Thioclava sp. GXIMD2076: one gene and its partner. The protein of the gene in region 2 binds, or shares a complex with, the protein of the main gene of each other region. Links are inferred from orthologs where the notes say so. Each region holds a gene or a part of one and is shown on either strand. Other genes may lie near its edges.

Region 1 (3,411 bases), 220 kb from region 2 along the record:
TTCCAGAAGGGCCGTGCAGAACGTCTCGTCATCGGTGATCTTGGTGCCCGTGGCCGAGGTCTTGCCGATGCACGCCGCAATCGACGGATAGACATAGAAGGCGCCTTCGGGGGTGGGGCAGGTGATGCCCTCACAGGCGTTGAGCCCGGCCACTACCAGATCGCGACGGCGGTGGAAGGCCTCGCGGCTCTGTGCGATGTAATCCTGCGCGCCGTTCAGCGCCTCGACGGCGGCCCATTGGCTGATCGTGCAGGGGTTCGACGTCGATTGCGACTGCATCTTGCGCATCGCCGCGATCAGCTCCACCGGCCCACCGGCATAGCCGATCCGCCAGCCGGTCATGGCATAGGCTTTCGATACGCCATTGACGGTCAGCGTGCGGTCATAGAGCGCGGGCTCGACCTCGGCGGGGGTGCAGAACTCGAACCCGTCGAAGACGAGATGCTCGTACATATCATCGGTCATCACCCAGACATGCGGGTGGCGCATCAATACGTCGGTCAGCGCCTTCAATTCCGCGCGCGTATAGCCCGCGCCCGAAGGGTTGGAGGGCGAGTTGAAGAGGAACCATTTGGTGTTTGGCGTGATCGCGGCCTCGAGCGCTTCGGGCGTGATCTTGTAGCCCATCTCGGGATTGCCCTGCACGAAGACGGGCGTGCCCCCGCCGATCAGCACCATATCGGGATAGCTCACCCAATAGGGCGTGGGGATGATCACCTCGTCACCGGGATTGAGCGTGGCCATGAACGCGTTGAACAGCACCTGCTTGCCGCCCGAGGACACGCTGATCTGCGCGGGCGTGTAGGTCAGCCCGTTCTCGCGGGCGAACTTGTCGCAGATGGCCTGTTTCAGCTCGGCGATCCCGTCCACGGTGGTGTATTTGGTGCGGCCCTCAGTAATTGCGCGGGCGCCCGCATCCTTGATGTTCTGCGGCGTGTCGAAATCGGGCTCGCCCGCAGAGAGGCTGATGATGTCGCGCCCTGCAGCCTTCAGCTCAGCCGCCTTGCCGGTCATGGCCACGGTGGGCGAGGGTTTCACGCGGGCGAGGCTGTCGGAGAGAAAGGCCATGAGGGGCTCCGTTCGGATGGGTTTGTAACTTGTGTGGTCATGTCTTACGCTCGGGCCAAATGGCGATCAAGAGGAGCCCTCATGGCGGATGACTGGTATGGCGAAGATGCCGCGACCTTTGGCGACAGGCTGGAGGGCGCGCGTGAGGCTGCCGGACTGAGCCAGACCGAGCTGGCCGAGAAGCTGGGGGTGCGGCTGGAAACACTGCAGGCCTGGGAAGAGGATATGGCCGATCCGCGGGCCAACAAGCTGCAGATGGTTGCCGGAGTTTTGAACGTTTCGTTGATGTGGCTGCTCAATGGCGAGGGTGCCGGTCTTGACGGGCCGCCGCAAGCGGTAGATGAGGCAGAGCGAGAGCGGGAGATCTTGCGCGAGATACGCGAGGCCCGCGCGGTGATCAAAGACCTCGACGCGCGGCTGGAACGGCTCGAGCGCAGGGTCAAAGCGGGAGAGAGCCAATGACCGGACAGGTGCAGGAAACGGCCGAGGCGCGGCTGAAGCGGATGACGATGCGCAGCTGGCGGCGCGGGATGAAAGAGATGGATATGGTGCTTGGCCCGTTCGCCGATAGTGAACTTGCCAAGATGGATCCGGCCACTCTGGACCTCTATGACGCGCTTCTGGAGGAATATGACCAGGATCTGTATCTCTGGGTCTCGGGTGCCAAACCCTGCCCCCCGGAATATCTGCAGCTCCTGCAAGTCATTGCTGCATTTGCAAAAAAGCGCCACGCAGTCGAGTGAGGTGAAGTGTGGCGGGCGGGGTGTTCTGCCTCCGTTCCGCCACGTTATCTGAAAATTCTCGTCAGATTTGCAATAGATTTAATTCGCTTAACCGAAATTTTGGCATTTTTCCGCATCCTGCATCCCGGGGCATAGATGATGCGGAGAATGAAATGAGTATAGAACCCCCTATGGGCCAGATGGGCGGCGCGGTCGCGGACCGTGCGATGCAGCAAGGGCTCATGACCGGGTATCTCGAGACGCTGGCCCTTGTGGAACGGCTTCACCGGCTGTTGCTCGATGTCATCAAGGACGAATTCGAGCGGCTAGCGATTATCGAGATCAATCCGGTTCAGGCATTGTTGTTGTTCAATGTGGGCGACAACGAGGTGACAGCGGGCGAGCTGAAAAGCCGTGGCTATTATCAGGGCTCGAATGTGAGCTACAATCTGAAGAAGCTGGTGGAAAACGGCTATATGCATCACCAGCGATGTGATGTGGACCGCCGTTCGGTCCGCGTGAAGCTGACCGATAAAGGCTGCAAGCTGCATGATGCGGTGCGCGAGCTGTTCGAACGTCATGCCGAGGGCATGGGCACGCGCGGCGTGATCGATTTCGAGCAAATGGACGAGATGAACCGGACCCTCAAGCGCATGGAGCGCTACTGGATGGACCAGATCCGGTATATCTACTGATCAAATGGGGCGGCACGGGGGTGCTGCCCTTTTTCTTTGCCGTCGCGCTTGACTTGCGCAGTCTTCGGGGCGCAGGCTGAAAGGGTGCGATGAGGGGAGGACGGGATGGAACAGGAACTATCGGTGAATGTCTTGGGCGGCCCGCTCGAGCCCTGTTCGCTCGCGCCGCTCACAGGATTTTTCCGTGACGGTCACTGCAACACATGCGCGCAGGATCGGGGCTCGCATACGGTTTGCGCCATCATGACCAAGGAATTTCTCGCGTGGTCGGCCTATATCGGCAATGACCTTTCGACCCCGCGGCCCGAATACGGCTTTGGTGGATTGAAGCCCGGGGATCGCTGGTGCCTCTGTGCGGGGCGGTTCCTCGAGGCGCATGACGAGGGCTGCGCGCCCGAGATCGTGCTGGAGGCGACCCATCAGCGGGCGTTGGATGTGGTGCCGATCGAGGTGCTGCGCCTGCATCGGCATCTGTCGCCCTTCCAGTGAGGGGGCTTGCGGTAGTGCTGGCCCTTTGGGGGGTGCGGCTGCGGCGCAGCCTGTGATTGATGGTCCGGTGGTGGCGGAATATCATCTCGATACCGATGGCGACGGACAAGATGAGCTGGTGACCGATGTCACCACCAGCGCGCAGGACCGTTATGTGATCCTGTCGGATGACAGCGCCGCGCCGTTGGTGATCGGGCCGCTCTGGGCCAGCCATCTGGGCGAGGCGGGGATTGCTTCGGCCAAGGCCGGAACCCTGACGATCCTCATGGGCTGCGATACCTGCGGGCGTTCTGGGCATCGGCGGGAATGGCATATTGTCTTCCGTGAGGGCGCCTATCTTCTGGCAGGGCTGACCGAGATCCAATGGGACAGGCTCTTTGCCGAGAGTGCAAGCTGTGATGCCAATCTGTTGTCCGGTCGGGCGGATATCTCGCGTG
Region 2 (3,524 bases):
CAACTGGCTCATGACCTCCTTCATCGGCGATCTGGTCTTCACGGTTTCGGTGCTGGGCCTTTGGTATCACTACCTCGCGGGGCTGCGTCACTTCTACTTCGATTCGGGCCGCGGGCTCGATATCGAGACTGCCGAGAAACTCGGCATGGCCTGCATGATCGGTTCGGTCGTGCTGACCCTTCTTACCATCATCATCGTCTGAGGGAGGGATCTCATGCGTTACCTCACCGACCGCAAGCGCGCCGTTGGCAAAGGAGCCTCGGGGACGGGCACCGAACATCACTGGTACATGACCGTCTCGGCATGGGCTCTGGTGTTCCTCGTTCCCTGCTTCATCTTCATCTTCGGCTCCGCACTCGGCAAGTCGCAGGCGGAAGTCATCGCGACCTTCTCGCATCCCTTCCCGGCGATCATCACCGCGCTGACCTTCTTCGTGGGTCTGCGTCACTTTGCCAAAGGCGCACAGACGATGATCGAGGACTACTGGCAGGGCATGACCCGCAAGATTGCGGTGCTGTTCGTGCAGGGCCTGTCCTATTTTCTGATCGCATGCGTGCTTTACGCGCTTGGCCGGATGGTTCTCATCGGCCTGGCAATGGGCGCCTGATAATAACGGGATAAAGACAAATGGCTGCTTACGAATACGAGACGCATAAATATGACGTCGTGGTTGTCGGTGCCGGTGGCGCCGGTCTGCGCGCGACGCTGGGCATGGCCGAGCAGGGTCTGCGCACCGCCTGTGTGACCAAGGTTTTCCCGACCCGCTCGCACACGGTTGCCGCACAGGGCGGTATCGCCGCCTCGCTGGCCAATATGGGCCCCGATAACTGGCAATGGCACCTCTATGATACCGTGAAGGGCTCGGACTGGCTGGGCGACACCGACGCGATGGAATATCTGGCGCGTGAGGCGCCCAAGGCCGTCTACGAGCTCGAGCATTACGGCGTGCCGTTCTCGCGCACCGAAGAAGGCAAGATCTACCAGCGCCCCTTCGGCGGTCATACCACCGAATTTGGTGAAGGCCCGCCCGTTCAGCGCACCTGTGCCGCCGCCGACCGGACCGGTCACGCGATCCTGCACACGCTCTACGGCCAGTCGCTGAAGAACAACGCAGAGTTCTACATCGAATATTTCGCCATCGACCTGATCATGTCGGAAGACGGCAAGTCCTGTGTGGGCGTGCTGTGCTGGAAACTCGATGACGGCACCTTCCACCTGTTCTCGGCCAAAACCGTCGTTCTGGCGACCGGTGGCTATGGCCGCGCCTATTTCTCGGCAACCTCGGCCCATACCTGCACCGGCGACGGTGGCGGCATGGTGGCCCGTGCGGGTCTGGCGCTGCAGGATATGGAATTCGTCCAGTTCCACCCGACCGGCATCTATGGCTCGGGCTGCCTGATCACCGAGGGCGCGCGCGGCGAGGGTGGTTATCTGACCAACTCCGAAGGCGAGCGCTTCATGGAGCGTTATGCACCGACCTATAAGGACCTCGCGTCCCGTGACGTGGTCTCGCGCTGCATGACGATGGAAATCCGCGAAGGTCGCGGTGTGGGCGAGCATAAAGACCACATCTTCCTGAACCTCTCGCACCTTCCCCCCGAGGCGCTGCACGAGCGTCTGCCGGGTATCTCGGAATCCGCGAAGATCTTCGCCGGTGTCGATGTGACCAAGGAACCGATTCCGGTTCTGCCGACGGTGCACTACAATATGGGCGGCATCCCGACCAACTATTGGGGCGAGGTCATCAACCCGACCGCCGAAGACCCCGATGCGATCGTTCCCGGCCTGATGGCTGTGGGCGAGGCGGGCTGTGCGTCGGTTCACGGTGCGAACCGTCTGGGCTCGAACTCGCTGATCGACCTTGTGGTCTTCGGTCGCGCAGCCGCGCTTCGGGCGGGCAAGACGCTCGATCCCGAGGCGCCGAACCCGACCATGAACCTCAAGGGCGTGGAAGCGGCCTTCGAGCGGTTCGACAAGATCCGCTATGCCAAGGGCGGCACGCCGACGGCAGAGCTGCGTCTCGAGATGCAGCGCACGATGCAGGCCGATGCGGCCGTGTTCCGGACAGACAAGACGCTGGCAGAAGGCGTCGAGAAGATGAAGTCTGTGGCCTCCAAGCTCGACGATCTCTCGGTCACCGACCGCTCGCTCGTATGGAACTCGGATCTGATGGAAAGCCTCGAGCTGACCAACCTCATGCCGAATGCGATGGCCACCATCGTCGGTGCTGAGGCCCGTAAGGAAAGCCGCGGCGCCCATGCGCATGAGGACTACCCGGATCGTGACGATACCAACTGGCGCAAGCACTCGATTATGCGTGTCGACGGCCCGAATGTGGATCTGACCTTCCGTCCGGTGCATATCGATCCGCTCACCAAATTCGAGGATGGTGGTATCGATACGGCCAAGATCGCGCCCAAAAAGCGGGTCTACTGATGCGGGGGCGGCCGGCTCTGGCGGTGGTTCTGGGGGGCGCGCTTGCGCTCTCCGGCTGCACCAAGATCCCGGTCGCTCGGGCAGAAACCCTCTGCCAGCAACGCGTGCAGGATGCGCGTCCGGTCTCCGGTTCTGTGGGATTGGGCGTGGCAAACGGAAAACCGGCCACCTCTTATGATCTGAAGGTGGGGATCTCCTCGGATACGTTCCGCGACCCCAACGAGGTCTACAAGAGCTGTGTCTACCAGTATTCCGGTCAACTGCCGCAAACGCCGCTCTATAACAGGTGATCCGCTGTCCGGTGGCCCCGGGCAGGGAAGAGATATAACGGGGGCGCTTCGCGACGAAGTCCGCTACGCAGCGACCCGCCCCGTCCACATATGACCGGAGGTAGAAACATGGTTCAGTTTTCCCTACCCAAGAATTCGAAGATCCGTGTCGGCAAGACATGGCCGAAGCCGGAAGGCAAAAACGTCCGCAAATTCCAGATCTATCGCTGGGAGCCGGAAGATGGTGAAAACCCGCGGGTCGACACCTATTTCGTCGACCTCGCCAAATGCGGCCCGATGGTTCTCGATGCGCTGATTAAGATCAAGAACGAGATCGACCCGACCCTGACCTTCCGCCGCTCGTGCCGCGAAGGGATCTGTGGGTCCTGCGCGATGAATATCGACGGCCATAACACGCTGGCCTGTATCTTCGGTCTCGACGAGATCAAGACCGATGTGGTCAAGATCTACCCGCTGCCGCATATGCCGGTGGTCAAGGATTTGATCCCCGATCTGACGCATTTCTACGCGCAGCACGCGTCGATCATGCCGTGGCTGGAAACCAAGACCAACCGTCCCGAGAAGGAATGGCGTCAGTCGATCGAGGATCGCAAGAAACTCGATGGTCTCTACGAGTGTGTTATGTGCGCTTCCTGCTCGACCTCCTGCCCGAGCTACTGGTGGAACTCCGACCGCTATCTCGGTCCGGCAGCCCTCCTGCATGCCTATCGCTGGATCATCGATAGCCGCGATGAAGCCACGGCAGAGCGTCTCGACCAGCTCGAAGATCCCTTCAAGCTCTACCGCTGCCATACCATC

What was found. Proteins that work in one complex are often made in the same cells at the same time.
Region 1: the proteins of sdhA (region 2) and WDB91_RS00890 are in contact, whole or in part, in a crystal structure (PDB 6C12), measured with the Escherichia coli proteins. The link is inferred for Thioclava sp. GXIMD2076 from one-to-one orthologs.

The regions. Positions count from the first base shown.
Region 1 is NZ_CP149932.1:165,867-169,277, reverse strand. Bases 406-3,174 are described here. They hold WDB91_RS00890 (succinate dehydrogenase assembly factor 2), read left to right. Parts: upstream 406-1,538; coding sequence 1,539-1,811; downstream 1,812-3,174. Other genes in these bases: WDB91_RS00875 (hypothetical protein), read left to right, coding at 3,027-3,174; WDB91_RS00880 (DUF2237 domain-containing protein), read left to right, coding at 2,591-2,974; WDB91_RS00885 (winged helix DNA-binding protein), read left to right, coding at 1,991-2,485; WDB91_RS00895 (helix-turn-helix transcriptional regulator), read left to right, coding at 1,150-1,530; WDB91_RS00900 (pyridoxal phosphate-dependent aminotransferase), read right to left, coding at 406-1,068. Also shown: more of WDB91_RS00900, read right to left, coding at 1-405; more of WDB91_RS00875, read left to right, coding at 3,175-3,411. UniProt on the Escherichia coli protein: An FAD assembly protein, which accelerates covalent attachment of the cofactor into other proteins.
Region 2 is NZ_CP149932.1:386,466-389,989, reverse strand. Bases 150-3,031 are described here. They hold sdhA (succinate dehydrogenase flavoprotein subunit), read left to right. Parts: upstream 150-627; coding sequence 628-2,436; downstream 2,437-3,031. Other genes in these bases: WDB91_RS01925 (succinate dehydrogenase iron-sulfur subunit), read left to right, coding at 2,835-3,031; WDB91_RS01930 (hypothetical protein), read left to right, coding at 2,436-2,726; sdhD (succinate dehydrogenase, hydrophobic membrane anchor protein), read left to right, coding at 215-607; sdhC (succinate dehydrogenase, cytochrome b556 subunit), read left to right, coding at 150-202. In the rest of the region: more of sdhC, read left to right, coding at 1-149; more of WDB91_RS01925, read left to right, coding at 3,032-3,524. UniProt on the Escherichia coli protein: Two distinct, membrane-bound, FAD-containing enzymes are responsible for the catalysis of fumarate and succinate interconversion; the fumarate reductase is used in anaerobic growth, and the succinate dehydrogenase is used in aerobic growth.